2 regions of the Bacillus sp. EB106-07-01-XG149 genome follow, and region 2 is predicted to be linked to the other one. Evidence: riboswitches for the same ligand, from Rfam matches in the RefSeq annotation. Region 2 holds a riboswitch; the other holds the start of a gene.
The links. A riboswitch is a leader RNA that binds a small molecule or an ion and turns the genes downstream of it on or off. The one in region 2 is predicted to bind cyclic di-GMP.
Positions count from the first base shown of each region.

Region 1: it holds a riboswitch for cyclic di-GMP, as region 2 does, so the genes downstream of both, AC3WTA_RS26155 (methyl-accepting chemotaxis protein) here and AC3WTA_RS12975 (SpaA isopeptide-forming pilin-related protein) in region 2, are expected to answer to the same signal.

Region 1 covers NZ_JBYTDP010000010.1:86,964-102,852, reverse strand. The annotation lists gene thiE (thiamine phosphate synthase) at 1-405, shown strand, start outside; gene AC3WTA_RS26160 (anaerobic C4-dicarboxylate transporter family protein) at 521-1,834, opposite strand; cyclic di-GMP riboswitch class I at 2,118-2,202, shown strand; gene AC3WTA_RS26155 (methyl-accepting chemotaxis protein) at 2,346-4,085, shown strand; TPP riboswitch at 4,147-4,248, shown strand; gene AC3WTA_RS26150 (MTH1187 family thiamine-binding protein) at 4,350-4,670, shown strand; gene AC3WTA_RS26145 (ABC transporter permease) at 4,642-5,415, shown strand; gene AC3WTA_RS26140 (ABC transporter substrate-binding protein) at 5,412-6,410, shown strand; gene AC3WTA_RS26135 (ABC transporter ATP-binding protein) at 6,407-7,156, shown strand; gene AC3WTA_RS26130 (hypothetical protein) at 7,223-7,996, shown strand; gene AC3WTA_RS26125 (ABC-F family ATP-binding cassette domain-containing protein) at 8,302-9,846, shown strand; gene AC3WTA_RS26120 (glycosyl hydrolase family 18 protein) at 10,293-12,317, opposite strand; gene AC3WTA_RS26115 (DnaJ family domain-containing protein) at 12,841-13,203, shown strand; gene AC3WTA_RS26110 (thioredoxin family protein) at 13,372-13,686, shown strand; gene AC3WTA_RS26105 (hypothetical protein) at 13,700-13,951, shown strand; gene AC3WTA_RS26100 (hypothetical protein) at 14,077-14,220, shown strand; gene AC3WTA_RS26095 (TetR/AcrR family transcriptional regulator) at 14,301-14,882, shown strand; gene AC3WTA_RS26090 (MFS transporter) at 14,949-15,889, shown strand, end outside.
Region 2 covers NZ_JBYTDP010000003.1:121,196-137,084, reverse strand. The annotation lists partial or broken gene AC3WTA_RS12975 (SpaA isopeptide-forming pilin-related protein) at 1-5,016, opposite strand, end outside; cyclic di-GMP riboswitch class I at 5,077-5,169, opposite strand; gene AC3WTA_RS12970 (TetR/AcrR family transcriptional regulator) at 5,341-5,877, opposite strand; gene AC3WTA_RS12965 (DUF975 family protein) at 6,493-7,146, opposite strand; gene AC3WTA_RS12960 (PH domain-containing protein) at 7,337-8,776, opposite strand; gene AC3WTA_RS12955 (PH domain-containing protein) at 8,769-9,245, opposite strand; gene AC3WTA_RS12950 (hypothetical protein) at 9,325-9,492, opposite strand; gene AC3WTA_RS12945 (TetR/AcrR family transcriptional regulator) at 9,495-10,076, opposite strand; gene AC3WTA_RS12940 (YjcZ family sporulation protein) at 10,233-10,376, shown strand; gene ecsC (ecs operon protein EcsC) at 10,416-11,123, opposite strand; gene ecsB (ABC transporter permease EcsB) at 11,137-12,348, opposite strand; gene ecsA (ABC transporter ATP-binding protein EcsA) at 12,341-13,084, opposite strand; gene AC3WTA_RS12920 (HIT family protein) at 13,644-14,078, shown strand; gene AC3WTA_RS12915 (YtxH domain-containing protein) at 14,264-14,626, shown strand; gene AC3WTA_RS12910 (HTH-type transcriptional regulator Hpr) at 14,925-15,482, shown strand; gene AC3WTA_RS12905 (DUF1878 family protein) at 15,488-15,823, opposite strand.

The DNA.
Region 1 (15,889 bases), on a different contig from region 2:
CTCGAGTTAGATGCAGATGGCGTGCATGTTGGACAAGATGATGAAGGAATTACTTCTGTTCGTGAAAAAATGGGAGATAAAATTGTTGGTGTATCTACCCATACAATTGAAGAAGCACGCTGGGCAATTGAAAACGGAGCTGATTATTTAGGTGTTGGCCCTATTTTCCCAACGAGTACGAAAAAAGATACGAAAGCAGTGCAAGGAACGAAAGGTTTAGCTCATTTTAGAGAACAAGAAATTATAATACCAATCGTTGGGATTGGTGGGATTACAATTGAAAATACCGCTTCGGTTATAGAAGCCGGTGCGGACGGTGTTTCTGTTATTTCCGCGATTAGTTTAGCTGAATCTCCGTATGAAAGTACGAAGAAGCTAGTAGAGGAAGTAAATAGGAGTTTGTAGGAAAAGGGAACTTCACAAAAATAGTAAAAAACATAATGGACGGTTAAAAATATTTAAACAAACGTTTGATTAAAAAAGCACAAACCCTTTAAAATTGTAGGTTTGTGCTTTTTCTTTAAAACATAATTGATATTAAGAGCATTCCAATTCCGATAGAAGTGAATGTTGCGATTAGGCCTGGAATCATAAAGCTATGATTTAAAACATATTTACCAATGCCTGTTGTACCAGTGCGATCAAAGTTAATGGCAGCAACGATCGTTCCATAGTTTGGAATGAAGAAATATCCATTTACTGCAGGGAACATTGCGATTAGTAGTGCTGGTGGAATACCGAGTGATAATCCAAGAGGCATTAAAGCACGTACTGTTGCTGCTTGGCTATATAGTAAAATAGATAGAATGAATAATGCGATGGCAAATAGCCATGGTGCACTTGTTACTAGGTGCTGAATTGATCCTTGAATCATATTTAAGTTTCCGTTAAAGAAAGTATCTCCCATCCAAGCGATACCGAAAATAGCAACAACTGCTGTTGCCCCCGCTTTAAAGACGTTACCAGACACGATGCTTTCTACATTTGGTTTGCAGAAAATAATAATAAGAGCTGCGATAGTTAACATAACCATTTCAATTGTGTTTGGCATGGAAAGACGAACTAACTTCCCGTCAACCACCCATCCTGGACGAAGTGCTTCAAATGAACCGAGAAGTACGACAAGGAAAGTTCCTACTAAGAAAAGGATAACGGATAGTTTAGCGCCTTTTAAACCAACAAATTCTTTCTTCTCTTCAATTTTAGGAATCATTCCTTCTTTTAAACGTTTCAAGTATTCAGGGTCTTCATTTAATTCTTTCCCCATTTTGCTAGCAACAAATGCAGCTACCATACAAGCGATGAAGGTAGAAGGAATACTTACTTTTAAAATATCTAATAAAGTGATTTTATAGTCAGCTAGCATTGCTAAAAGTGCAACTGTCGCAGCTGATATAGGGCTAGCTGTAATTGCTTGTTGGGAAGCGATTACGGCAATTGACATTGGTCGTTCCGGTCTAATCCCAGATTCGCGAGAGACTTCTGCGATAACAGGAAGTACAGAATAAGCAACGTGACCAGTTCCTGCGCACAGTGTAAATAAATAAGTAACAATTGGAGCAAAGAATGTAATGCGCTTTGGATTTTTTCGCAATGCTTTCTCAGCCAGATGAACAAGGTAGTCCATTCCTCCAGCAGCTTGCAGTGCACCGGCAGCTGTAATTACTGCTAAAATCATAAGCATTACATCAATAGGAGGAGCTGTAGGTTGTAAGTGGAAGACGAAAACAAGTATTGCCATACCAACGCCACCCATTACTCCTAGCCCAACTCCGCCTAGGCGTGCGCCAATAAAAATGCAGAGTAGTAACGTAAGAAATTGTAGCCAAAACATGATAAACTACCTCCGAAATTCATTAGTTAAGATATATTTGAATAATTTAATTTGAACGAAAATTAAAACAAATACTCAAAATAATCCTTGTGTTATATACATTTTTTATTATATAACACAAGAAATGTAACATTCACGAACTTTGTTAAATTATTTCGAAAAAATAATGCATTGAAACTTTACATTTGCATCTCTAAATAGGTAGACATTTTAATTTTTATGTTGTAATCTTTGATAGAGAATAATTTAATTCTCATAGAACTCCCATATCGTTCAACTCGTTCAGCGAGAAAGGCAAACTGATGGAAACATTAGGACGCAAAACTACAGGAGCTAAGGCCGAAAGGTTATGCTAGCCAGTTACCGGACGGATAGGGTTGGTCTTGACCAATGCTCTTTTCATTGGTCTTTTTTTTGTTTATAAAAAAATGAGAACCGTTATCGTTTATTAATAAGGTGTATATTTTAATAGCGTTACTTTATAGTAAGTTAATTAAGAAAGGTGATGTTAATGAGAAAATATTGGCATAAGCTATCATTTCTTCAAAAAAATGTATTGTTAACTGTGTTAGTTATTTTGACGCTTGTTGGTACTATGGGAGCGTTAAGTTTTAACATGTTTCAAAATAGTATGATGTCTATATTTGAAAGGCATTCTTTTGAAACAGGAGATACGGTATTACATAAATTAGACGAACAAATAGTGAGAGATGTTACAAAAGACCCAGTGGCACAAAGAGAAAAGAGAGAGAAGTTAACAGAGAAATTAGATGAAGCAACGGAAGAATTGAATAGTGTTGGACAAACGTATATTGTTGGAGCAAAAGAAAATGAAAAAGGTGAGCTACAAATCATTGATTTGTCTACAGGTTTAGCAAATGTTGTTGAAGTAAGGCCGGGAGAATATTATAAACAACCAGATCTTTGGATGAAAGCATATGATAAAGTAATGAGCACGAAAAAAGCAAACATGACAGTAGTATATGAAGATCTATTAGGGTCATGGGTAACGATATTAGAGCCAATTAAAGATGGAGACGGAAATATTGTGGCAATTGTTGCAGCCGATGTAGATGCTTCGATTGTTCCTATTACAAAGGAAAAATTCATTATACAAGGTTTAATGTTTATTTGTATTTCTGTTTTAATTGCAACTGTTATTCAATTCTTAATTGTGCGTAACGCACTTGCTCCATTGCGAGATTTACGTGAAGGATTACGCAAAGTCGGTGAAGGTGATTTAAGTATTAAGTTAGAGGAAAGACCAGATGATATTGGTATTATTAATTCGTATTTTAATAATACCATCGAGAAGTTTAAAGGAATTGTAGATAAAGTGAAGCAGACAGCAGAACAGGTTTCCTCATCTTCACAAGAATTGTCAGTGAGTACGAAAGAGAATAGTATGGCGGTTCAAGAAATTGTAAGTTCTATGGTTGAGTTAAGAGCTAGCGCTCAGTCACAAGAAACGTCAGTACCACAGTATTTAGGTATTGTATATGAAATGGAAGATAAGATGGAAGAGATAAAAAATGCTGCAGAACAAATGGCGAAAGAGTCTGAAGGTATGGAGCATCATTCAGTAAAAGGAAATGGTGTTATTGAAAAGACGATGAATCAAATGATTATAATACAAAATGCAGTACAAGATTTATCTTCTATTATGTATTCTTTGGAAACAAAATCAAAAGAAATTAGTGATATAGTAACTGTAATTACAGGTATTTCAAATCAAACTAATTCGTTAGCGTTACATGCTTCTATTGAAGCTTCACGTGCTGAAGCAACCGGAAAGGGATTTGCTGTTGTTGCTGATGAAGTGAGTAAATTAGCAGAGCAGACGGAAGCATCAGCAAAAGATATAGCAAAATTAATAGGGGAAACACAAGCTGAAACGAAAGAAGCTATTGTTTCAATACAAAAAGCTTCAAAAGAAGTAGAATCTGGAATTGAATTTGTTCAAAGTAGTGGTGCTTTCTTTGAAAAAAATTCAAAATCAGCACAATCTGTTACAAATCAAGTTAGAGCTGTTTTTAGCAATTCAAGTGATATATTGCAAAATAGCCAAAATATTGTTCGTGTCGTAAATGAACTATCACATATCGCAAATATGTATGCGAATAGTAGTAGTAATATTGAAACGAGTATGAAAGAACAGGAAATGTCTGTACAAGATATTGCCGAATTAGCGAGTTCTTTAAGATGGCTTTCACAGGAGTTACAAGAGTTAATTGGGGAATTTAAAAGTTAAATGAAATGATTATACATGCTTTTGTTTGTTCAATAAAATAAATCATGCTACAATGAAAACGAATTAAGGACCGGGGAGCCAATTGGCTGAGAGGATGTAAATAAACATCGACCCTCCACCTGATCTGGATAATGCCAGCGTAGGGAGTTACTTAAAGTGATGTAGCATATGTTATTCTATAATAACTTGCATACAAGGCTTTCCTACGCAGTAGGAAAGCCTTTTCTTGTTTTAAAATTTTAATTTTATAAGGGGGATTTTACTATGTCACAACAAGTTACAATGTCATTTTCAGTAGTACCACAAGCAAAAACAAAAGATGTATATTCTGTTGTTGATAAAGCAATTGAAGTTGTACAACAATCGGGAGTTCGTTATGAAGTAGGAGCAATGGAAACAACGCTGGAAGGAGAATTAGATGTACTTCTTGATGTCATTAAACGTGCGCAACAAGCTTGTGTAGATGCTGGAGCAGAAGAAGTGATTACTTCTATTAAAATCCATTATCGTCCAAGCACTGGTGTAACGATAGATGAAAAGGTTTGGAAGTACCGTGATGAATATGCAAAACCAGAAGCAATCTAAAATAATTACAACAATTTGGCTTATCCTTCTCATAGCGATATGGGAAGGATCTGTTTCATTATTTAAAATTGAACCGTGGATTTTACCGAAGCCTTCTGCCATTGTTCAAGAATTAATTGGAATGAAAGATTTACTATTACCGAATACGATGCAAACACTGCAAGAGGTTTTAATTGGACTATTCTTTGCAATTTTAATTGGGACAAGTATTGCAATTATTATGGACGTTATCCCTTTATTTCGTATTTTAATAAATCCGTTGCTTGTTATTTCGCAAACAATTCCAATCGTTGTACTTGCACCGTTATTTATTATTTGGTTTGGATATGGAATGCTACCGAAAGTAATGGTAGTAATACTCGTTTGTTTCTTCCCGATTGCGCTTAGCATTTTAGAAGGTTTTCAAACAGTAGATAAAAATATGTTGAAGTTGTTGCAAACGATGAAGGCAACGAAATGGCAAGTTTACCAGAAAGTAAAGTTTCCAGCAGTGCTTCCATACTTTTTCTCAGGTTTAAAAATTGCAGTTACATATAGCGTAATGGGAGCGATTATTGGGGAATGGCTCGGTGCCAGTGAAGGATTAGGAGTTATGCTTACGAGAGCTACAAAATCCTTTTTAACAGCCCGAGTATTTGGTGTGGCAGCAATTATTGTTATGGTGACACTATGTCTGTATTTTATCGTGGAGTTTATGGCAAGAATAACAGCACCATGGATATATAGAAAGGACGGCAGGAAATGAAAAAAGGTTTAAAAGTTATGTTGGCTGCCTTATTAGCAGTAGGTGTGGCTGGATGTAATCCGGCGAAGAAAGAAGAAAGTGCAAGTAAAGATCAAAAAGTAAAAGTAGTATTAGATTGGTTTCCAAATACGAATCATACTGGCTTATATGTAGCGCAAACGAAAGATTATTATAAAAAGCAAGGCTTAGATGTAGAAATTATTCAGCCTGGTGATAATGTGACAGCGGAGCAAATGATAGCTTCCGGAAAAGCTGACTTCGCAATAAGCGCACAAGAAAATGTAACGTTGGCTCGTGTAGAAGGTATTCCTGTTGTATCTGTCGGAGCGATTATTCAGCATAACACTTCAGCTTTTGCATCGCTTAAGAAAGATAACATGACTTCACCGAAAGATTTTGAAGGTAAACGTTACGGAGGCTGGGGAGGACCAGCAGAAGAAGCAACGCTGAAGACAATCATGGAGAAGCATCAAGCTGATTTTAATAAAGTTGAAAAAATCATCTTAGGACAAACAGATTTCTTTAAATCAATCGGTCGTGATGCAGACTTTGAATGGATATATTACGGATGGGATGGAATTGAAGCGAAGCGCCAAGGAAAAGAGTTAAATACGATTATGGTGAAAGACTTAGACCCAGCGCTTGATTTCTATAGCCCTGTTATTATTACGAGTGAAAAACATACGAAGCAAGATAAAGACTTTGTGAAAAAGTTTATGAGTGCAACGACAGAAGGTTATAATTTTGCAATTAAAGAACCGAAAGAAGCTGCTGATATTTTAATTAAAGCAGTTCCAGATGTGAATAAAGAATTAGTACAAGAAAGTCAAAAATGGTTAAGTACGAAGTATCAAGATGATGCAAAAGCGTGGGGAGTACAGAAGGAAGAAGTTTGGACGAATTACATGAATTTCTTATATGATAACAAAGTTATTAAGAAGAAAATTGATGTGAAAGATGCCTTTACAAATGAGTTCCTTCCAAGTGAAAAATGAGTGGATTACAAATAAAAGAGATTGTAAAAGCTTTTGATGGAAAGAATGTATTGGCAAATATTAGTGCTTCTATACGAGAGGGAGAGTTCGTTTCCTTTGTAGGACCGAGTGGTTGCGGGAAAAGCACATTATTAAATATGATTGCAAATGTTGAAAGCCCAACAAGTGGGAATGTAACGTATAAGGATAGGCACGTACAAGAGCAAGATGTTGTAAGTTATATGCCGCAACAAGATTTATTATTACCTTGGCGATCAGCTTTGCAAAATATAGTTCTTCCATTGGAAATCGAAGGGAAACCGAAAAAACAAAGGCTGACAGAGGGAATGGAAGCATTAAAGCAATTTGAACTAGATGAATATGCAGACCATTATCCAGATGAATTGTCTGGTGGTATGCGTCAAAGAATTAGTTTTTTGCGCACATATTTATGTGAAAAGCCAATTATGCTACTTGATGAGCCTTTTGGAAAATTAGATGCCTTTACAAAAATGGAAGTACATAGCTGGCTTTTAAACTCTTGGCACCAAGAGAAGCAAACAATCGTTATGGTTACACACGACCTAGATGAGGCAATCTTGCTTTCAGATCGCGTATTTATTTTATCTCAAAGACCAGCCTCAATAGTTGGTGAGGTACAAGTGAAATTACCTAGACCGAGAACGATGGATATGTTAACATCACTTGAGTTAAAGAAGGATAAGGAAGAAATTCTGAGAGTATTAGCTCCTTATATGAAAAAATAGAAAAAGTCTTTTAACAGTTTTTGGTATAATTACTGTTAAGAGGCTTTTTTATATAGGGGGAGAAAGATGAAATCTATAGAGAAAATAGTTGATTCATTAACGCCGGACAATCTTGAAGAAGGAAAGTCCTTATTAAAAAATCATATTTTATTAATGAAGTATGGTATGGAACATCATGAATTAAAAGAAGAAGAGATGTCAGAAGTTTTAAAGTGGGTTCAAGGCCGGAATCAATTGAGAGAAGATGTTCCAGAATTACGCGATTTACATTTAATTAAAAAGTTTCAAGTGGTATTAGATGAATTTATTCATTCTATAATTTCAAATGGTTATGTGGAAGATGCGGTAGAAGTTTTAGAGAGTGTATTAAAAAGTATGGGAGCAGTCGCTCATATTGTAAAAATTATGTTTGTTGGCAAAAGAAAAGTTAATAGAAATTCTTTAGAAATGGTAGAAGAGTTAAAACGAGAGTGCTACAACTTAATGGAACAGCGTGCTGCTGTCGGGTTGCATGCTCAAATCTTTCATGTTTTAGGTTTTGTTCATTCCATTCAGTTTGATTTAGAAGAAAGGTCGCAGGAACATGGACGAACTGTAATAGGCCTTTTAACGGATTTTAAGACGAAGGAATTGAAATCTGTACAACAATTTCAAAACGAAGAACATATTCCAGAAGTGAAAAATATGGTTAGTAAAGAGTATGGGGTAGAACTACAAAGAAGAATTTATATTTGGAAATCGTTAACGCTCATCTTTACAAGTCCATATGCATTAGAAAAGATGTATAAAGAAATTTACGCAGAAAATGAAAAAGCGGAGAAGGAACAAAAGAAAAAATAGAGAATAGAATATAACAGAGTAGTTTATACTCTTAATATAACAAATGTTAAAGGAGTGAAAGGATAAAATGACTTTATCAACTGTTCTTCAAATGGTTTTAGCTTGATGCGGGAGAAGTCTGCCCATTTTTAACGATTAAGCTAAATTGAAGACAGCAGGTAAAGAACCTTAATCCTTTTTTACTATAATATGTAATGGGTAAGGTGTATTCACCTTACCCATTTTTTATATATACAATTAAATAAGGCTTTATACTGTTGCTCTCTCTATTTAGCTTATGAACTATAAGTAGAGGAGAGAAAAAAATGAGTATATTAACAGTAGAAAATGTAAGTCATTCGTATGGTGAGAAAACCATTTTATATAATGCGTGTTTTCGACTATTAAAGGGCGAGCATGTTGGGTTAGTTGGGAAAAATGGAATTGGAAAATCAACATTGTTAAGGATTTTAACAGGAGAACTTATACATGATGACGGAAACATTGAATGGTTTCCACATGTGAAGATAGGTTTTTTACAGCAGCATATGGATTTACAAGAAGGAATAACAATTGAGGGATACTTACAAAGTGCATTTTCTAATTTGTATGCGGTTGAATGTGAAATGTTAAAAATTGCTGAAGAAATGAATGGAGCAGGAGAAATAGAACGACTGTTAGTAAAGTATGGAGAATTACAAACTATATTGGAAAGTTCTAATTTCTATCAAATTCATACAGAAATTGAAGAAGTAGCAATCGGTTTAGGTTTATTTGAAATCGGGCTTAAAAAGGATGTTTCACAGTTAAGTGGAGGACAGCGAACAAAGTTATTACTTGGGAAGCTCCTTTTAGAAAAAGCTGATGTTTTATTGCTAGATGAGCCAACAAACTATTTAGATACAGCCCATATAGAATGGTTGCAATCGTATTTGAGACTGTATGAAAAAGCTTATGTGATCATTTCACATAACGAAGTATTTTTGAACAGTATTACAAATGTTATTTATCATCTAGAAGAACGGAAAGTGAAGCGGTACGTAGGAAGTTATGAAAAATTTGTGCAAAGTTATCAATTGCAAAGGAAACAATTACAATCGGCGCATGCGAAACAACAAAAAGAAATTGCTCAGTTAGAAACATTTATTCAAAAAAATAAAATTCGAAAAGCGAAACAGGCCAAAAGTCGAGAGAAAGTATTGGAGAAAATGCAAAGGATTGAAAAGGTTAATCATGTACCTCGATCCCGTTTTGATTTCAATGTTTATGAGGAGCCAGTTAGTCGCATATTACAGGCTGAAAAACTAAGGATAGGATATAGTTCTCCGTTATGTCCAGAATTGAATTTGCAAGTGAAAAAAGGAGAAAAGATAGCGATTGTTGGTCATAATGGAATTGGAAAAACGACAATGTTAAAAACGTTATTAGGTCAAATAAAGCCGCTAAGCGGTTCAATTTCTGTTGGAGAACGAGTAAATCCTGCTTATTTTGCGCAGGAAGAGTTTGCTTTAGAAACAACACCATTAGAAAAAGTTTGGGCAGAACGACCAGATATGACAAAGAAAGAAGTACGCCAAGCATTAGCAAAGTGTGGATTGAAAGAAGAACATGTATTAAAACCTATTCGTTTATTAAGCGGCGGGGAACAAACGAAAGTACGTTTATGTGAACTTATCGTAACGAAAAGCAATGTTTTAATTTTAGATGAACCGACTAATCATTTGGATATAGAAACAAAGAAATCTTTGCAGGAAGGATTACAACAATATAAAGGAACAGTTTTACTTGTCTCACATGAGCCGTCTTTCTATGAAGCATGGATAACAAAAGTATGGAATATAGAAGAATGGGATGCTGAACGATATGAATAAAGAAAAGGCATTAGCTTGTATAAGCTAATGCCTTTTCTTTGTGATTAACATGATTTTCGAGAACTCTTACATGAGAATTGTATGAAGAAGCACTCTTATGGTGCGCTTATAAGCGTGCTTTTTCTTATGTTATGTTTATATTTAGATGCCTTTCCCTAACAGGCGACTATCTTTCTTTATATATATAGATAGTTTGAAATGGAATAAAAATAATTCCTATATGTAAAGGATAATGTGATTAGTATAGGAAGACAATAGAACTTAAAGGAAATTCATGTAAAATTCAGATGAACTTCACATGAACTTCATATTAGAAACTAAATATGATTATAATAGGTTATTGTAATATCGATTTGTGATTTTTCATAAAATTAAAAGTTTGAATTTAGGATAGAGCACTCAAACCTAAATTCAAACTTTAGTGAAATAATTAATGGAGGTTACGCTTAGTTTTCGCTAATGGATGCATTTACAAGTTCGGCGGGAGTGCCTGTTCCTGCTCCTCCGATTGTAATCGATCCACCAGGAAGAATTTCACCATTCCATCCTGCATTCGTAATTACGTAATGATTATTTATTTTACTACTAATTTTAGAATCCCAAACTTGTGTTAAATTGCCGTTATAATCAAATTCTAATTTCCAGTTTTTAATAGGGGTCGTTCCGCTATTTTTAATTACAATCGAGAAGTTGTAACCACTTCCCCAATTTGAAGTGACTGAAAAGGTAGCATTGCTATTTCCACCAGGAGGTGTTGTGTTAGCTTCATCTGTTTTTACAAGAATGGAAGTAGGCTGTGATTTATTCCCAGCAGCATCCTTTGCTAATACTGAAAAGGTGTATTCTGTATTAGGTTTTAAGTTTTTAATTGTAATACTATTTGTTGTTGTACTCCATTTCTCTTCTCCGGCAGTAATTTCATACTCATTAACTCCTACGTTATCAGTAGATGCAATCCAGTTTAATTGAACTAAGTTTGAATTTTTATTTGTAACAGCAATATTTTTTACGTTTGTTGGTGGTTCAGTATCTTTTTGAGTAATAGGTCCACCAAGTAATTCTTTTACTAGCGTATCAAGTAATTTTGGCCCACTACAACTATATTTTGGACTTGTACGGCAATCCCCGCTTATTTCCCAAAACAGTGCGCCACTTAAACCCTTTGTCTTTATATAGTCTGTTTTATATTTCATAGATTCGTTGTCATCATAGCTAATAAACGTGCCTGTAGTCGCATTATATAAATAAGGTACTTTCGCTACATCGTTCCAGTGGCGAACAAAACCATTTTTATTAACATAATTAGCTGCTAAATCACCATAATCGTACACACCTGTGTCACCGGTAGAATAATCATCCCAAGTACCTTTAGAAGCGAGCTTTCCGTCACTACCTGGTTTACAAGGTTGGTATTGCCCATTATTTTCTTTTCCGCAACTTTTCCATCCACGTCCGTAAAAAGGTACACCTAATACGAGTTTATCCGCTGGAACCCCTTCATTTGTATAAATGTCTATCGCACCATCTACGTAAAATTTCGTATCCGCCGCTGGGTCATTTGGATCTTTGTATAGTGCTGCATTATGGTTAGAAGTAGCTTCCCAGCCACCGTGGAAATCATATGTCATAATATTAATCCAATCCAGTATTTGAGAGGTTTTCTTTAGCTCTGTATGATCCGCATAACGTTGGCTTGCACCTGACGCGATTGTTAGTAAATATTGTTTCCCATCTTCTGCAGTAGCTTTCGTTAATGCATTTCGAACATCTTGAAGGAGTAGGGTGAAGTTTTGTTTATCTTCAGGACGATAACTACCACCAGGAATCGTTTCAACACCCGGGTATTCCCAGTCTAAATCAACGCCGTCAAATCCATATTCGCGAAGAAAAGCTACTGTAGATTCAGCGAATACTTTTCTTGTTTTTTCATCAGCGGCCATATCAGAAAAACGGTTAGACCAAGTCCAGCCACCAACGGAAATAATTGTTTTTAAGTGAGGATACTTAGCTTTTAATCGTTTCAGTTCTCCGAAATTTCCACAACGGGCGTATTTATCACAATCTTCCCAAGTAGTACCTGATCCCGGATAAGATTTTGTGACATCAGCCCATGGTTCACCGAGTACGAGAGTGCCATTAGGAACCTCTTTATTTTGCAGTGGTACACCAGACTCTTTACAGTTCCACGTTTGTTTATTTGGATTATCGGGGTGAGTAGAAGGGTTTCCATGTTTTCCATTCCAGCAAATATCAGCGAAAGCATAGTTTAAATGAGTTAGCTTTGATGCATCAATGTCTGCAACTTGATAATTACGTCCGTAAATGCCCCATGAAGGAAAATACCCAACAATTTTTTGACCTTGCTTTGGTGAATCTGCTAATGCAACATTTGGAGTAATAAAGTTTGTGAGAAAAAGAGGTAAGAAGAGTAGTAGAGATAGTAATAGCAGTGTGAATTTTTTTGAGCTCATAGTCATTTCTCCTTTCAAAATAAAAGATATATTTAAAGGCATGCGCCAATAAACCAAAGTGAATCTAGACGTATGAAACGTCTAGATAAAGTGAAACTTTAATCAGTGGGGGGGGCTTCATCCCCCACTGATTATTAGTTGAACCAATCGGACTTTTATGGGCAGTTGATCCCCCACCTAACTTCTTTGCTTTCGCTAAATTTTGAGGTGGGGGTCTTACTGCCCATTAAAGCGGGATAAAAATGATAAGACATCACGAAGTCTATACAAGGGAGCTGGGGGTGATTAAATCGTAGCAAATGTAAGATTTAGTGTAAACGCTTTATTTGATTCGGAAAGATTTTCTCAATATGAAATGGCTCTAACACAGACTACACATGAAAATAAAATATTGATTAGGGAGGAAAAGGCTCCTTGTAATTAAATTTGAGAAAAAATTGTATAAAGTCAATTTGTAAAAGCGTAGCAAGATGAGAAAATATCATGTAAAATAATAGTAAAAATATGTAAAGGAGCGAATGGTGTGGATGTCTTTTTGAACATTGCTGAAGAAAAAATTCGACAAGCAATACGGAATGGAGACCTTGATCATATTCCGGGAAAAGGAAAACCACTACAATTAGAAGACCTTTCAATGGTACCTCCAGAACTTAGAATGAGTTACAAAATCTTAAAAAATGCGGGTATGATTCCACCAGAAATGGAACTACAAAAAGATATATTAAAAATAGAAGACTTAATTGCGTGCTGTTATGATGAAGTAGAGAAAAAAGAATTACAAGAAGAGTTAACAGCAAAAACGCTGCGTTTTCAGCAGGTAATGGAAAAGAGAAAGATTAAAGATAATTCAGCTTTTCGTATGTATCAGGATAAAGTGAAACTTTAATCAGTGGGGAGGTTCATCCTCCACTGATTATTAGTTGAACCAATCGGGCATTTACGGGCAGTTGACCTCTCACCTAACTTCTTTGCCTCAGCTGGATTTTGAGGTGAGAGTCTTACTGCCCCGTTATGCGGGGTAAAGTATTTCTTAAATTACGCTAAGAGGGATAAGATGAATACATTTGAAACGATAGAAGAATTAGCGACATATATTGAAGGACAACAATTAGTACTGCTGTTTATTAAAACGGAAAATTGTGGTGTTTGTGATGTTATGCTAAGAAAAGTAAATTGCGTATTAGAGAATTATGATTACGTAGAGAAAGTAGAAATATTACTACAAGGCATGCAAGAGATCGCGGGGCGATATGCAGTATTTACAGGACCAACAGTTTTATTATTTTATAATGGAAAAGAGATCCTTCGTGAATCACGCTTTATTTCACTTGAAAATCTAGAAAGAACCATTCAATTATTCGAAGATTAAGGGAGGTTTTTATATGGAATTTATTATTGTCATACTATTATTTGTTGTAGTTGGAACAATTGTAACAGCAGTTCGATCGAACAAAAAGAAGGTAAATCTTACGAAACAAAATAACATTCATAATTCATCTAACAACTCATCACCATTATTTTTCTTTGCTGGATCTGATAATGATAGCTCGCATGGAGGTTCACATGATTGTGGAGGATCTTTCGGTGGAGATAGCGGAGGCAGCTGCGATGGTGGCGGAGGTGGCGGTGATTGATGAAAATGCGCCTTATATAGGCGTATTTCTTTTTAAACAAACGTTTGATTAGTTGGCTTACATATGCATAACAACAGTTAAACAAACGTTTGATTAATATTTTTAACGTACTAAGGGGAATAGAAATGAAAAGGGAACCGAAAGTGAAAAATAAGGGGAAAGTAGTGTTATTTTTATTAGCTGCAGGAGGCGTATTTCTTATTAAATTAGGATTTAAAATTGGAATAATACATATGATTCGAACGTGGTTTGAAAGTACGTTTTCTTAAATAAGGAATATAGCCTCTTGTAATAGAGGTTTTTAATTTGTTATTATTAGACTGAACGGTCGGTTTAAAGAGGTGTAAATATGAGAAGAAGTGCAGAAGAGATAAAGAAAGAAATTGCATATAAAGCAGAAAGTCTGTTTTCACAGAAGGGCTATGCAGCTACATCTATGGAAGAGATTTGTGAAATTACAGAGCGAAGTAAAGGAAGCATTTATTATCACTTTAAAAGTAAAGAAGAATTATTTTTATTTGTAGTAAAACAGCATACGTATGATTGGCTTGAAAAATGGAATGAAAAAGAGAAGTTGTATAGTACGAATACTGAAAAACTATATGGCCTCGCGGAATATCATGTCGAGGACATACAGCAACCAATTTCAAATGCAATAGAGGAATTCTCTATGAGCCAAGTTGTAAGTAAAGAGATTTTGGATGAACTATTGGCTTTAACTAGAGAATCATATGTTATGTTTGAGAAACTAATTGGAGCAGGCATACAGTCTGGAGAGTTTCGTGAAGATAATACGCGCGATCTTATGTATATTGTGAATGGATTATTATCAGGGCTTGGAGTACTTTACTACGAGTTAGATTATAAAGAACTGCAACGTATTTATAAAAAGGCAATAGATGTATTGTTAAAAGGAATGGCAGCTGAATAATAGGTCAGTTGCTTTTCTTACAAAATAAATTAGACCGAACGGTCGGTTTATGAAAGGGGAATGAAAATGAACGCTTTATTTAAAAACCGAGCATTTATGCTCGTTATGGCATCTGATATTTTACAACAATTTGCAATTTGGATTAGAAATATGGCTCTTTTATATTTCATAATGGAGCGAACGAATAATGATCCAGTTTCAGTTTCGTTGTTATCGGTTATGGAATATGCACCTATTTTTATTTTCTCGTTTATCGGTGGTGCACTAGCTGATCGCTGGAATCCGAAAAGAACGATGGTTGCTGGAGACGCATTAAGCGTACTGTCTATTATAGGAATTGTCTTGTTGTTAAAGTTAGATTATTGGCAGGCTATATTTTTTGCAACACTCATTTCCGCGATTGTAGGTCAGTTTTCTCAGCCATCATCTTCGCGTATATTTAAGCGCTACGTAAAAGAAGAGCAGGTAGCAAATGCGATTGCATTTAACCAAACGTTACAGTCATTATTTCTGATTTTTGGGCCAGTAGTAGGATCGCTTGTGTACACACAACTTGGTTTATTTACGTCACTATATAGCTTAATCATTTTATTTTTGTTATCTGCTATTGCTCTTTCGTTTTTACCAAAATGGGTGGAACAAGAGCAAGTGGCGAGAGATTCATTAAAAAATGATATAAAAGAAGGGTGGAAATACGTTCTTCATACGAAAAATTTACGTATGATTACGATCACTTTCACCATTATGGGCTTAGCTGTTGGACTAACGAATCCATTAGAAGTGTTTCTTGTAATAGAACGGCTTGGAATGGAAAAAGAAGCAGTTCAATATTTAGCCGCAGCTGATGGAATAGGTATGTTAATTGGTGGTATTGTTGCTGCAGTTTTCGCTTCAAAAGTGAATCCGAAAAAGATGTTTGTATTCGGTATGAGCATATTAGCGATGTCATTTTTAGTAGAAGGGCTATCTACATCATTTTGGATTACTAGTTTTATGAGATTTGGCAC
Region 2 (15,889 bases):
TTCTGTCATACCTTTTTTGATTTCGAATGATACTGGCTCTGTTAGTTTTTTGTAGCCTGGTAAATTTTCTACTTCTACTAATTTGTAACTCCCTACAGATAGGTCTGAAATGTTTGCTTTTCCTTCTTTATCTGTTTTTACTTTCGTTACTACTTTTCCTTTTTCATCTTGCACTTCGAAAGTTACGCCCGCTAACACTGTTCCACTGTCTTTATCCACTTTTGTAACTTCTACATTACCTTTGTCTACCAATTCATTCTCTATTTTCAATGATAAGACTTTCGTCATACCTTTTGTAATTTCAAATGATACTGGTTTTTCTAGCTTTTTATAACCTGGTAAACTTTCTACCTCTACTAATTTGTAACTTCCTACAGATAGATCTGAAATGTTTGCTTTTCCTTCTTTATCTGTTGTCACTTTCGCTACTACTTTGCCTTGCTCATCTTGTACTTCGAAGACTACGCCTGCTAATGCTTTTTGACTATCTTTATCTACTTTTGTACTTTCTACTGAGCCTTTGTCTAACTGTTCATTCTCTACTTTCAATGATAAGACTTTTGTCATACCTTTTTTAATTTCGAATGATACTGGCTCTGTTAATTTTTTGTAGCCTGGTAAATTCTCTACTTCTACTAGTTTGTAACTTCCTACAGATAGATCTGAAATTTTCGCTTTTCCTTCTTTATCTGTTTTTACTTTCGTTACTACTTTTCCTTTTTCATCTTGCACTTCGAATGTTACGCCTTCTAATAACGCGCCACTTTCTTTGTCTACTTTTATAATTTCTACTGAACCTTTATCTACTAATTCGTTCTCTACTTTTAGTGATAAAACTTCTGTCATACCTTTTTTGATTTCAAACGATACTGGTTTCGCTAGTTTTTTATATCCTGGTAAGCTCTCTACCTCTACTAGCTTATATTTCCCTACTGATAAATCTGAAACGTTTGCTTTTCCTTCTTTATCTGTCGTTACTTTTGTTACTACTTTATCCTTTTCATCTTGCACTTCGAATGTTACGCCCGCTAATACTGCGCCACTTTCTTTATCCACTTTTGTAATCTCTACTGTTCCTTTATCTAACAGTTCGTTCTCTACTTTTAGTGATAAAACTTTCGTCATACCTTTTTTGATTTCAAATGATACTGGTTCTGTTAATTGTTTGTAACCTGGTAAGCTTTCTTTCTCTACTAATTTGTATTTTCCTACAGATAAATCTGCAATTGTTGCTTTTCCTTCTTTATCTGTTGTTACTGTCGTTACTACTTTTCCTTGTTCATCTTGTACTTCGAAGACTACGCCTGCTAATGCTTTTTGACTGTCTTTATCTACTTTTGTAATTTCTACGTTACCCTTGTCTAACATTTCATTTTCTACTGTTAAAGCAAGAGATTTTGTCATACCTTTTTCAATTTGGAAAGCAATCGGATCTACTAATTGCTTATATCCTTTTGGTGCTTTCACTTCTACTAGCTTATATGTTCCAACTGATAAATTAGTGACTTGTGCTTGTCCTTTTTTATCTGTCGTTATTTTAGCGACTACTTGTCCTGCTTCATCTTGAATATCAAATACTGCATCAGCTAAAGCATCTTTATTTTCTTTGTCTACTTTTGTAATTTCTACATTTCCTGTATCTACTAATTCATTTTCGACTGTTAGCTTTAATGCTGTTACTCTGCCCTTTTCAATTTCGAATGAAATTGGCTTTTCAAGTGGTTTGTATCCTACTGGTGTTCCTACTTCCACCAACTCATACTTTCCAATAGATAAATCTGAAACGTTTGCTTTTCCTTCTTTATCTGTTGTTACTTTTCTTACTACTTTTCCTTTTGAATCACGTACTTCAAATACAACATCTTTTAATGGTGCTTTACTATCTTTATCTATTTTTATTATCTCTACATTTCCAGTATCCATCATTTCATTTTCTACTTTTAATGATAGTATCTTGGTCATGCCCTTTGTAATTTCAAATGATACTGGTTTTTCTAGCTTTTTATAACCTGGTAAACTTTCTATCTCTACTAATTCATACTTGCCTACAGGTAAATCTGCAACATTTGCTTTTCCTTCTTTATCTGTCGTTACTTTTTTAACTTCGTTACCTTTTTCATCTTGGACAACGAACGTTACTCCCGCTAGCAGTGCTTTATTATCTTTGTCTATCTTTGTTATCTCTACATTCCCCGTATCTACCATTTCATTTTCTATTTTTAATGATAAGATCTCGGTCATGCCTTTTGTAATTTCAAACAATACTGGCTCTATTAATTTCTTATATCCTGGTAAGCTTTCTTTTTCTACTAATTTGTACTTTCCTACTGATAAATCTGAAATTGTTGCTTTTCCATCTTTATCTGTTGTTACTTCTTTTACTACTTTATCTTTTTCATCTTGTACTTCGAAGACTACACCTTTTAATACTTTCTGGCTGTCTTTATCTACTTTTGTAATTTCTATTGAACCTTTATCTAACTGTTCATTCTCTACTTTCAATGATAGGACTTTCTTCATACCTTTTGTAATTTCAAATGATACTGGTTCTTTTAGTTTCTTATAACCTGGTAAGCTTTTCGTCTCTACTAATTTGTACTTTCCTACTGAAAGATCTGAAACGTTCGCTTTTCCTTCTTTATCTGTTGTTACTTCTTTTACTACTTTATCTTTTTCATCTCGTACTTCGAAAACTACGCCTTTTAATACTTTCTGGCTGTCTTTATCTATTTTTGTAATTTCTACTGAACCTTTATCTAACTGTTCATTCTCTACTTTCAATGATAGGACTTTCGTCATACCTTTTGTAATTTCAAACGATACTGGCTCTGTTAGTTTCTTGTAACCTAGTAAGCTTTTCGTCTCTACTAATTTGTACTTTCCTACTGAAAGATCTGAAACGTTTGCCATTCCTTCTTTATCCGTCGTTACTTTTTTTACTACTTCACCTTTCTCATCTTGAACTTCAAATTCGACACCCGCTAATACTGAACCGTTTTCTTTGTCCACCTTTGTAATTTCTACATTACCTTTGTCTGTCATTGCATTTTTTACTGTTATTGGGAATATGCCGTCCCCTGTTACATTTACTTCGAACTCTGTTTCTTTTAATTGGTATCCTTCAGGCGCTTTCGTTTCTTTTAAAATATATTTCCCTGGCGCTAACGGTTTAGAGATTGCCTTACCATCTTTATCTGTAACAATATGCTCAACTACTACACTGTCTTTTACTATATCAAACTCTGCATTTGCTAATGGTTTTTCACCATTTTCCGAATCAATTTTCTTTAATTCGATTTGACCCTTTTGCAAAGTATTTTTGACTTCAATGGCTTTTGTTTCACCAGCTTGAAGCGTAACCTCTACTGGAATTGTTAATTTTTGATATCCTTCTGGTGCTACTGTTTCATAAATTTTATACGTCCCAGGAGCTAAAGTTTGAGGTATTGAAAAGCCGTTTTCGTCCGTTATCAGTTTTGCAACAACTTCATTTGCACTATTTCGAACTTCAAATTCAGCACCTTTCAACCCTTTGTTCGGATTCTCAGCATCTATTTTATGAATCGATACTGTACCTTCTTTTGGAGCTTCAGGCGGCGTAACAATTACTTCTTTCGATGTTAATGTTTTATCATCAAAATGTAATTCCGCTTTATTAGGAATCTTCTTATCTACGTAAGAAGATAAATCTGCATTAGCTTTAATTTTCGCCTTAATGCTGAGGTTAATTACCTGGTCTTCATATGACTTATAGTCAAAATTCTCACCAAACGCAAATGTTACTTCACTTCTTTGTTTATCTATATTTAACGTTCCTTTAGAAGTAATATCTTGACCATTTTGATCATATACTTTTGCCTCTAATACTTCTAAAACATCTTCTAAATCATCACTAATTACCATTGACGTATAATTAGGTGAATTTTTCGGTATATGTGTACCAACTTGGTATTGAATAGCTTGATCCATTTGTGTTAACTGCTGATTCTCTACAAGCTTACCATTCTCATCTACTATATTTTTTTCAATGCTAGGTGGATTATCGTCACCTGAACCGGTTCCTCCCCCACCACTTACGAATACTTCTCCCACTTTTTCTTCAGTTACAATATTTTTACCTTCTAATTTCACTGTATTTTTATGAGGCTTTGCAGCAGGATTAGTAATCTTTGTTTTATATCTTAAAATATAACCTTTTGAGCTGTCTGGAAATTCAATTGTAAATCCAGTTTTCATTGCATTAATTTTAATTTTAGATAAATCTGCTGGCTTAACATTTGTTGGTGCATAGCCATCTTCAAATACAGCCTCTTCTAATACTAAACTATTTGTAATTAATTCATGCCCAGGTCCTAATGTGTCTGTTAATTTAAGATCTTGCATTTCTGTTCCAGTTGCATTTACATATACCGTCCAGTCTGCAATTGAAGGGTCTTCCTGATTATAAGAACCCCATTTCAATAGATTATCTGTATTGGGCTGTGGCTTCGGTCTCTCTGTCGTATTATTTACACTTACTTCTTTATTTACGATTTGACCATCAACGTTAAATTCTAATGGGATTTTTTTAATACCATCATATGCTTCTAGACCAAAATAAAATTCTACGAATAAAGAACCTTTAATGTTATTCTTTCCTTCTACGTAATCACCCATAGTACATGTCAATAGACCCTTTTTCATCTCACATGTACCAACTGTTTTTCCTTCAGCATCTTTTAAAGGAAAACTCATATTCATAAGATCTTTTCTGAATTCTTTTGGCATATCAATTGTGAATTGATCTCCACTTTTTATTTTTTCTTTAGCTGACCACTTCACTTCTACTTTCATACCATCTGAGGCTTGATATGGTTCAGACGTTGTACCATCAGTACGGGAGATATTAATCTCGTCCACTGGATTTTTTATCACAGCGGCTTGAATAACTGGAGCCCACACATTTAGTACTGAAAATAATACTAGAAAAACTAATGAAACCATCGAAATATGCCTTTTAGTACTTTTCATTTGCATAATCCCCTCCTATTTTTTATATTTATATAACAAAAAAAAGACCGTCCGGTTGCATCAAAAATGTGCAACCAGACGATCTTAGTAACCAATATGTATTACCGTAGACTCTAAGCTTTGCGGCCTATCCTTTCGAATAGTGTGCTAAAAATATTTTTTATTCTTTTTTTGTTTCATTTTCCTCTTAAACCAAATATTACTATACCGTCTGGACGGTTATAATTCAATACTCTGTAAAATTGTTCTATTTTTCTAATAAAAAAAATAATTCACCAGTGCATTAAATAAGCAATGGTGAATTATTTTACATTATATAGTTCGTATATTCTATTTATATGAATTATAAATAAGAGCTTGAATCACTTTTTCTCTTAATTCAGGGCTTAGTCTTCCAACCCCTAAATATTCCGAATACCATAATCCATCTGCCGCTAATCTAATAATTGTGGCACAAACTGAATCTATCTCATCATTTTCTATTTTATTTTGCAGTTGCTGAAATGATTGTTGTAACGGTTCAAGTAATTCAGGTTTTAGCATTAATGCTGCCATCATACTACTCCCCAGCTCTTCTACTCTTCTCTCATTACTTAATCTTTCCTCTACAAAAGAACGTACCCACCTTCCTTTCTTCTCTAAGTCTTCCGCAACTTTATTGTGAATAGCGTCTTGATACTCCTCCGTCCCTTTGAGTATCATGCCCTCTATTAAAGCTTCTTTAGTTGAAAAGTGATACAACAATCCACCTTTACTTATCCCCGCCTCTTTTGCTACCGCTTCTAAAGTTAACTTAGCAACCCCTTTACATTGCACAATTTGAGAAGCGGCTGCTAAAATCTTTTGCCTTGTTATACTTATACTCATTCCTTTTTAACCCCCCCATTTCTACTAAATTTATATAAATGCGTATCTTATTTTTAATATTGCTGAGTAACAATAAATATTTTCTTTATACAACAAAGGCTCCATTACCTTTGAATTTTTCGTTGCTTCTTCTATTAAAAATTTCCATATCATTCAATATGATAACATTAAACACTCAAAGTTGACTATACATCTATACTTTTATATTCATTGAAAATATATCCATAAACACGAAATGTATAAAAATTAATTATCCTTATATATATAATCTGTAATTTAAAGAGGTTTATATTTTCATAAAAATAAAGTGGAATTTTATAAGGATGATTCCATTGAAAAAATTTTCTATTAGTTATTTAATATGCTTACTGGTTTTTTCTATCATTGTGAACGTTTTACAGTATACACTAGTTCCAAATTATGCTGACTCTCATTCACCTCGCTTTTCCTTCCACATATATTATTCATTATTTTCACATAAAAAAATAGCCCTCTATGCTAAAACATAGAGGGCGGAATTTCTATATAAAAACCTATAACTTATCCTAAAGTGCCTCCCCTAAACAGAACATCTAAACTATCTATGCCCTATATTCTTTAGGGGATAGGTGGTTATTAGAAAGTAGTGTCTTCTTTTTTATAATATTCTTTTGAAATCTCTTCATAAAATGCAGCTGATGTCGTGTAGAAATAAGGTACTAACCATAAGAAACCGATTCCTAAAGTAAGAATACTTAAAATGAACCAACCTAAGAAGCTTAAGCATAGTAAAAAGTAATCCATTTTATGTCCATTCATCATACGACGACTTTCAGTAATCGCTTGATTCGCTGTATATTCTGGATGATCATTCAAAATAAAATATGTCATAGAATAAGAAAATGATTTAATAATACCTGGAATAATAAGAAGTAATGTCCATAGAATCAAGTACACATTCATTAGTAAATATGTTAAAAACGATTTCATAAACTTACTTCCATCGTTAAACCATCTAAATATATGACCGATACGAGCATTAGTCCCACGAATTACATTTAAAACAAAATAAGAAGCACCCACTGTTAACGGACCGATAATAAACATTGCAATAATAGTTACTGTAAGTGACTCATTTGCTTCTTCCCAACCCCAAAACATTGAGAAAATACCTGTGGTTAGCATTTCAACAGCTCCAATAAGGATTCCGACTAATAAGGTTGCCCCTACCGCTAACCCCCATTTTCCTTTTAATGCATCAAGTGCTGCTCTTTTTAACTGACTTATCATATATAGCCTCCTAATACTTTTTCTATATTAGTATACCATTTATATGAAAAATCCCACAGATTTCCCTGAAATAGAAGTATACTACTTTTTCGATATATGTGCGCTGTAGCTGTACTAATATATGGATTAAGCCCCTCATTTTCCTATAACAAAAAAAGCCTGCCTTTCATAATAGGCAAGCTTTTTCAAGTTAATCTTCACTTAATCTCTTCTTATACCAATCCTGCATTCTCTTCGCATCTTCTACTCTCGTATGCTCTAATTTGTAATTCGATGATGCGTTAGAGAACTTATACGTACATAAATTTGCACGGCGCTGGAAATATGATTGTGTCTTTTCCATTGATTGGATGTGTCTTCTTCTAACAAGTCCTGTATATTTTCCGATGCTGCGATATACAAGCGTAATTTGCTCTCCGTTTACACTGTAACCATTCGTTTTAAATGTTGCGTATCCAAGTGTAAAGATGAGAATCGCGAGCGGAATTAATGCCCACATGATGAAGTGCTTTTCAGAGTATATACTTATTCCAATAAGCGGGATTGCTAGCATTGCGAAGAATATAAAACTATCAATTAAGTAACGACGTAATGCTGCTTTTGGTAATGAAATAATGTTTGTATTCAGTTCGTATGGTAATTGTAAATGTGCAAGTAACTGTTGTACGCGATCTTTTCGAATGATAGGATGCAGTGTAACTTTTTCTTTCTCGTCACCCAGTCCTTTACTTTGAATGACTTCTACTTGCACAGCACAATAACCGAATGGCTGACGTAAAATACTTTCTTTTATCGTAATACCTTGAATACGATGTAACTTTAGGACGAGTTCTTTTTTCTCAAGTAATCCTTGCGAAATGCGGACTTCATCATTTCTTCGATTCACTGTGAAATCTCCATGTTTTAACGCGTAACCAATTGTCGATATGATCCACGAAAGGACGATCAAAATGACTATCATGAAAATCCAGCCATATATATCATGTTCCATTACATACGACTTTACGCCATTCTCTATCCATTTCGGAATGTACTCATCTACTTGATGATACACGAAAAAGATTAATGAGAATAATAGTCCAAACTGACCAGATGTAACAGATGCTAATAAAATTTCTTTCCAAGTTAATTTGTATTCTGTCGCTTGTTTTTCTTCTGTAACGATTTCTTTTTCGACTACTTTTTCTGATGTATCTTCTGCTTTCACTTCTGGAGTTGGCTCATTTAGCATTGCAATAAGCTCTGTTGCCTCTTCTACTGTAATACCAGCTAAGCTAACTTCTGCATCATCGCCTCCGCCAGCTGTTTCAATCTGAATTTTCTTTAAGCCAAGCATTTGATATAACACGTTAGAACTTGTGTTAATCGTTTGAACACGTTCTTTATTTAAATAGCTCTCCTTCTTCACAAAGAGCCCTTGTTTCACATGCAATACGTTATTTTCAACCCAATATATTGTGTAATACCATTTTTCAAATGCTGAAAAAACGGTAAGTAAACCGAATGCAGCAGGAATTAAATACCAAAACGGGAATTTTCCGTTTAAGCTAAACATGAAAATAATGAGTGGTATAAAGTCTGTTATTTTTAATTCTAATAACATCGTGATTGGATGCTGCCTCTTATACATCCTCATCACTCACTTTCGCTAATTCTGCGATTTTCGTTTTCAACATTTCTGCTTCATACATCGTTAAGCCTGGGATGCTGTGAGAAGTTGCCGCTGTAGAAATATGTAATTCTGCTAAACCATATTTTCTCATAATCGGTCCTTGTTCAATTGTCACGTGCTGCACACGAATCATCGGTACTAATACGCGCTTTACGACGAAAAGACCATGCTGAATTTCAAGTTCTTCTTCATTTAGTTGATAGCTATAATAACGCTGACGAAGTTTCGGGAATACGAAGTACTCCAATGGCGCTAGTGCAACCGTTAACCCAATTAACACGTACAAAATCCATGCCCACCAATCAAACTTTATCATGAGTAAAAGGTAAGCTAAAATGACAAGAATACCGATCCCTTCTTCAATTACAGCACGAACTTTCCACACCTTGACCATGTCAGGGTGAATTTCATTTTTCAATGGATCCATGTAACCACTCCAAATCTAGTAATCTAATATATGAATACTCTCAATCTATATTTTACATAACTTTACATAAAATTGAAATTTAATCTTCTTTCTTCTCAGGAATAAAATATCCGAACCAAAGTAGCCAAATGAAACCGATTAGCTTCATCCAACTTCCATCCGCTTGAAAAGCTTCTATCATGCCTGGAATTTTATACACTCCAATGAACCCAAGAAAACCGAGCCACCAGTTTTTTTGCATTTTCACTTTTATTCCTCCTTCATTACGTTTTTCACATTTTGAATCCAAATTTCTTTATACTTTAACTGGAATCCCATCAGCATGTAATTACTCATATTATCGATCACAAGCGCTAACGTATGAGCATTTTCTTCCGTTGCATGTTGTGAAACAACGTCAAGTTCTACACCTTTCTTCAATAAATCGTGGAAACCATTTAAGAAATCTTCTTGTATTTCAAATAAGCGTTTCTGATACTTTTCATTTCGCGATGCAGTTACGATAAATTCATTTATAACACGTAATATTCCTTCTTGACCTTCATACTCAGAGAGCATATGTAAACCATCGGCAATTAACTTTTCTGCAAATTTTTCTTTCGTATATTTTTCTTTATCGAAATAACTAACGAAATGATAACCAGAAAAAATCTCTTCAAATAAAAAATCAACTAACGCTTCTTTAGAAGAAAAATGATAATAAATAGCCGGTTTTGAAATACCTACCTCTTTCGCAATCATGGAAAGGCTCATCTTCTCAATACCGTGCTCTGCCATGAGTTTAAATGATGCCTCGACAATGTTTTGCGATGTTTGTAAATTCTTTGTCATACTGTACCTCACTTATTTTTACTTACCGGTCGGTAAGTAAATTATAAAATGAAACGAAATGATTTGCAAGTTAGTTAGCGCTTCAGGAGGAATTTATTGGTAAATGCAGAAAAGTATAAAGTAAAAGCAACATATAACAATAAGGAGGATATTCCTATGGGACTTGGCGGTAAAGGTGGTAGTGGTGGCACTGGCGGCGGTGATGCTGGACAAGGTGGTAAAAGCGGATTTCCATTCATCGTTGTACTCTTCATCGTATTGATTATTGCCGGAGTTAGCTATATCGGCATTAACTTCTAAAAAAAGCATCCTAAATTACACATTTAGGATGCTTTCTTTTTAATTTCTATTAAGTAGTCGCATACGATAACAATTCATCGTCACTTCTCCGAGTCTTTGCAGTAATTGATAGTTCGCATATGCGCCAACCGGGGCACCGATTATTGGTACGAGCTGAAGCATTTTTGCTAAATCGATATAGTCTCGGTACTCTGTTTGGAACTTTTCCCAGTCCATATGATTTTCTTCTTCTGTATCCCACGTTTCGATTGCTTTCCATATTTCTTTTCGGTGATCGTCACTTGAAAAGGCAAGTTGAAAAACGTGAAGGATAAAAAGGCGCTCCTCTTTGTTACTCGTATCAAATCCGTACAATGTTGCGGCATCGAATAAAAATTTAATTTTAATGCCGAGTAAAAGCGGAAAATCAGCAAGGCCAAGGAGAATACCGCCAGCTCCCGTCCCTGCTCCTTCTGCCGCTGCTATTTTTTTGTACTCATCCATTTTTTTACGTACTTCGTCGTCTCTTCTTTGCAATGACCAGTTCGTCTCTTTTAATTTCGGCTTTATAAAGTTTGATCCGGCACTAATTGTTTGCACCATCATCCGAATCGTTTCCGTTAATACTTTTTGCACTTTCGCCGGAATAAGCTGTTGTACTTTCGTCTGCACTTTCTTAGAGAACCGCGTCATCATAGAAGAATCTTTCATGAATGTAGCTTTCCACTGCTCCAATTCTTTTATAACCTTCTCTTCGTATGTAATCATAGGTTCATTCCCTTCAATTTAAACGCTCAATACGTTTCGCCCCGTATTGATAAACGAAACCGATACTAAATATTATGCTTACGACTAGTAAAATTCCCGTCATCATGAAATCTTTCGTCGCAAGGGCGAATATAACTGTAAATACAACGCTGCCGGTAATAAGGATCGCATTTAATAAGACAAGAAAATCTTTCTTCTTCTCTTCTCCCCCTACCGGATACAAATCAAGCCAAATCTTCATGCGGTGATGTTTCCATAAAGTTAATAACTGATAACCGATTAAGTATAGGAAAATAAGGCTTACGATAAATCGTCCATATAAAAACGGAATGAAGTACAAAATAACTCCGCCAAGAGCGAGCAAACGCACATATAAGCCGAAATAGTTACTAGATCGTAAAAACGTTCTCGTATATAAGTATAAATATGTACGCTTCTCACCAATCATTGAAAGAATGAAATCAAGCCATTTTCTACGTGCTACTCTTTCTTTTAATGCAGGTACATCAACGAACATATTCGCGATGCGGTACAACATCATCATCTTCTTACCTTCTTCAGAAATTAAGTACTCCCAGTTTAGCGGCTTTCCCTTCACCATTTGATGCAGTACTACAAGGTATAACACCATGAGAAGGATGATTCCGCCAACAAAAATAACGGAAGTACGCTCTACAAGGAAGTACACAAATAAACCGTTTAAAATAAAACGAATGAACCAATCAGCTCTTTGTATATTTTGATCTGTTAAAAATGATTTTTCCCACGCGACGAATAAGTTCCACGCTTTTACAATGACAAACGCAAGTACAATCCATATGTAAGCCGCTCCTGTTTGCTTCATTTGCTGGAAGTATAACGGGGCAAGCGCTGCCGCTACGATTGCGATTATGTATAACTGAATCATAAACGTAAAGAGAAATGCCTTTGTAAAGTACGGTTTTAACTTTTCTTCAACTGGCAGCAAGTAAACGAGATCCGCTTCTTTTAATAACGTTTGAATAGATCCGGCCGTTAATACGAGTCCAAGCAACACTGCCATAACGAGCGCTGTCGGAAACGAAGAGGTTAACGTTTGTAACCATTGCTGGTAATAATACGCACCTGCGCCGATGATGAATACGAAAATAAATTTCAAATGATCATTAAATACGTATTTACTATATGTACGAACTTCTTTTAGAAAGTGACGAAATCGTTCTTTCCATAATGCTGTGCTATTCATAATCTTCTTCCTTCGTTAATGCAATATAAATATCATCTAACGTTGCACCTGGCATATTAAACTGTGATTGCAGTTCAGATAATGTTCCTTTCGCTCTTACTTCGCCTTGATGCAAAATAATAAATGAATCACAATAACGCTCTGCCGTCGCTAAAATATGTGTACTCATTAAGATTCCTGCACCGCTCTTTTTCATTTGATCCATCATTTGAAGAAGTGATTGAATCGCTAACGGATCAAGCCCAACGAAAGGTTCGTCCACAATATAAAGAGATGGTTCCACTAAAAACGCACTCATAATCATTACTTTTTGTTTCATCCCTTTTGAGAAATGAGATGGAAACCATTTTAAACGATTTTTCATGCGAAATTCTTGTAATAGTTGCCCTACACGTTCTTCATATTGTTTTTCCTCGACACCGTACGCCATCGCTGTTAACTTCAAATGTTCTTCTAGCGTTAGCTCGTCATATAATACTGGTGTTTCTGGGATGAACGAAAAACTAGAACGGTACGCTGTCATATCATCACGAATTGTTTTCCCATTAATTGTGACAGTTCCTTTTTTCGGTTCCATTAAACCGATAATATGTTTAATCGTCGTACTCTTCCCGGCTCCATTTAAACCGATTAAGCCGACAAGTTCGCCTTTATTCACAGAGAACGAAACATCTTTTAGTACAGGTCGTTTCGTATATCCTCCTGTAACATTTTCTACACGCAATAACTCGCTCATACGACACCACTTTCTTCATTAGTATTCATTCTATATTCATCTTACCAAAAATAACGCTGTACTACATAGTATCGATGCCCTCAAAAAAAATTTAAATTTGTTCGCATATATTTTTACGAAAGCGGACATCATAATTAGTGAAGAAGGAACACATTGAAAAAGCGACCACCAATTGATGAGTACAACAACATAGTGAAGTCATCATGAAATGGGGTGTCCATGTTGGACAAAGAAATTTACACATAACCAGATCATTTGTTTCATTTTAGAAACGGGGTGTCTCCGAAAGAGCATATACTGTTTTAAAAAATAAACAATTTCCTTTTATAAAGATTGCAATTCATTTCACTTGAAAATGGGGTGTCTACGGCAGAAACTTTAGCCGATTTACCGTGCATTTCTTAAATAAATGAGGTGTCTGCGAAACGTAAATTACGATAATGCTTTTTCAATCCCTCTTCAGAAAACAGGAAGCTGAGTCAGCTTCCTGTTTTTCGTGTTTGTTCTCTTATATAATTATGGTAAAATACGGCTAAGGCTACTTGAAAGGATGAGATCAATGAACCATACAGCGGACAATTGTATTTTTTGTAAAATTATTGACGGGCAAATCCCTTGCTCAAAAGTATACGAAGATGAACATGTGCTTGCATTTTTAGATATTAGTCAAGTAACAAAAGGACATACTCTTGTTATTCCAAAAGTTCACAAACAAGACATTTTTGCGTTAACGCCAGAAATCGCATCACACATTTTTTCTGTCGTTCCGAAAATCGCAAATGCGATTAAAGCAGAGTTTAATCCAGTTGGCTTTAACCTACTTAACAATAACGGTGAAAAAGCTGGACAAACTGTGTTCCACTTCCACCTTCATTTAATTCCACGCTACGGTGAAAACGATGGTTTCGGTGCTGTTTGGAAATCACATCAAAATGAATACACAATGGAAAATTTACAAAACATCGCAAGTACAATTGCAAATAGTGTGAAATAATGACACTATAATAAGAAGTAATACATAACAAGCCACTTTCCTAAAGTGATTACATATTGCATGGCTTGTTTCTCCATTCAAGATGCCAGGGAATGTGCATTGCACACTTTTCTTTCCCTTGTCTTAAAGATATGCATATTTTTTCACATCATGAATACGAACAAAAAATAAGGAGGTTTCCTTTTATGTCAAAAGCTAAATCCTTTATTACAGGTGTCATTTGCGGCGGGGCAGTTGCTGGATTAGCCGTTCTTTTCTCTACTCCTTCTTCTGGTAAAGCTATGCGCGGTAAGCTGAAAGAAAAAGGAACTGATATTAAAAAGACTTTAGCTGATATTACAGCTGATACAAAATTATTAAAACGTCAAATCGTTGAAACTGCTTCGGAAGGTAAAGAAGTGTTTCAAGAATTAAAAGAAGATATGCAAGACACGCTTTCTAACTGGAAGCAAGATATTTCTCAAAACAAACGACATATTGAGCAAGAAATTTTGGACATTCAAAAATCAATTGAGAAACTACAAGAAGCTGTTCCGGAAAAAGCGTAAACAAATTCCTGCTTAGTTTTTTGCATATAACAAATATTTTTTATATAAATTGACCTTAACACGGCATATCACACAGATATGCCGTGTTTTTATGCATTTACAATATATGTTATCACTTAACATGTAAGGACAACACATGTATTCACGACTCATAAAACGCTTCCATGCTTATGCATAATTTGTATAGAATGTCATTTTTCCGAAAAATTTTCACAATTCTCACAAAAAGACTTTATTAATTTTTACTTTACTGGCATAATAGATAGTAATGAAAAAGAATGTTAAAGTGGGTGAGTAAATGAAAAGTGGAGAAAAAGATTACTCGGTAAAAGAAGCGATGATTTTCAGCCAACGCATTGCTCAATTATCGAAAGCGTTATGGAAATGTGTAGAGAAAGATTGGCAACAGTGGATTAAGCCTTACGATTTAAACATTAATGAGCATCATATTTTGTCAATCGCTTATCATTTAAAAGGGGCTTCTATTTCTGAGATTGCTAAGTTTGGAGTTATGCACGTATCAACGGCGTTTAACTTCTCGAAAAAGCTAGAAGAACGCGGCTATCTTGTGTTCTCGAAAAAAGAAGATGATAAACGAAATACGTACATTGAGATTACAGACAAAGGGGAAGAATTACTACTTCGCTTAATGGAGGAGTATGATCCTGAAAATAACTCTGTATTCAATGGGGCTCTTGCACTTCGTAATTTCTATGGTAAGTTCCCAGAAAATATCGAACTTATCGCTATCTTGCGCAACATTTACGGACAAGACTTCATCGATATTTTTGAGAAATCATTAGAGAATATTGAGGAGAATTTTACGGAATCCGATCAGAAGTTAGTTAAGAAGTAATCTATTTATTGTTTCGCAATCATGCTTAAGAATTCATTCATAAGCGGCTTAAATAAACCTTGTTTTGCTAGCGCTTCCGCAGTTTCGTGTACTTCGAGCTGATGTGGAAGCGCTTTTTCAAATTGATCTAACAGCGCATCGAACAAAAGAAGCCCTTCTGCTTTCTCCACTACATATTGCTCGTTCAATATTTCACAAAGATTTAGTATACGTTCAATATCTTTTTTACGAGCTTTTTTCTTTATGATCAAAGAATAAAATGGACACTTTTCTTCATCAATCATTTTAAATAGTAGGTCTACGTAGTATTCAGCTTGTTCTAATCTTCTAACAACGTCCATTTTCTCCCTCTCTTTCTAACACAAAGTCTTCTATTTCTGAATTTTATAACACGAACAAAATATCGT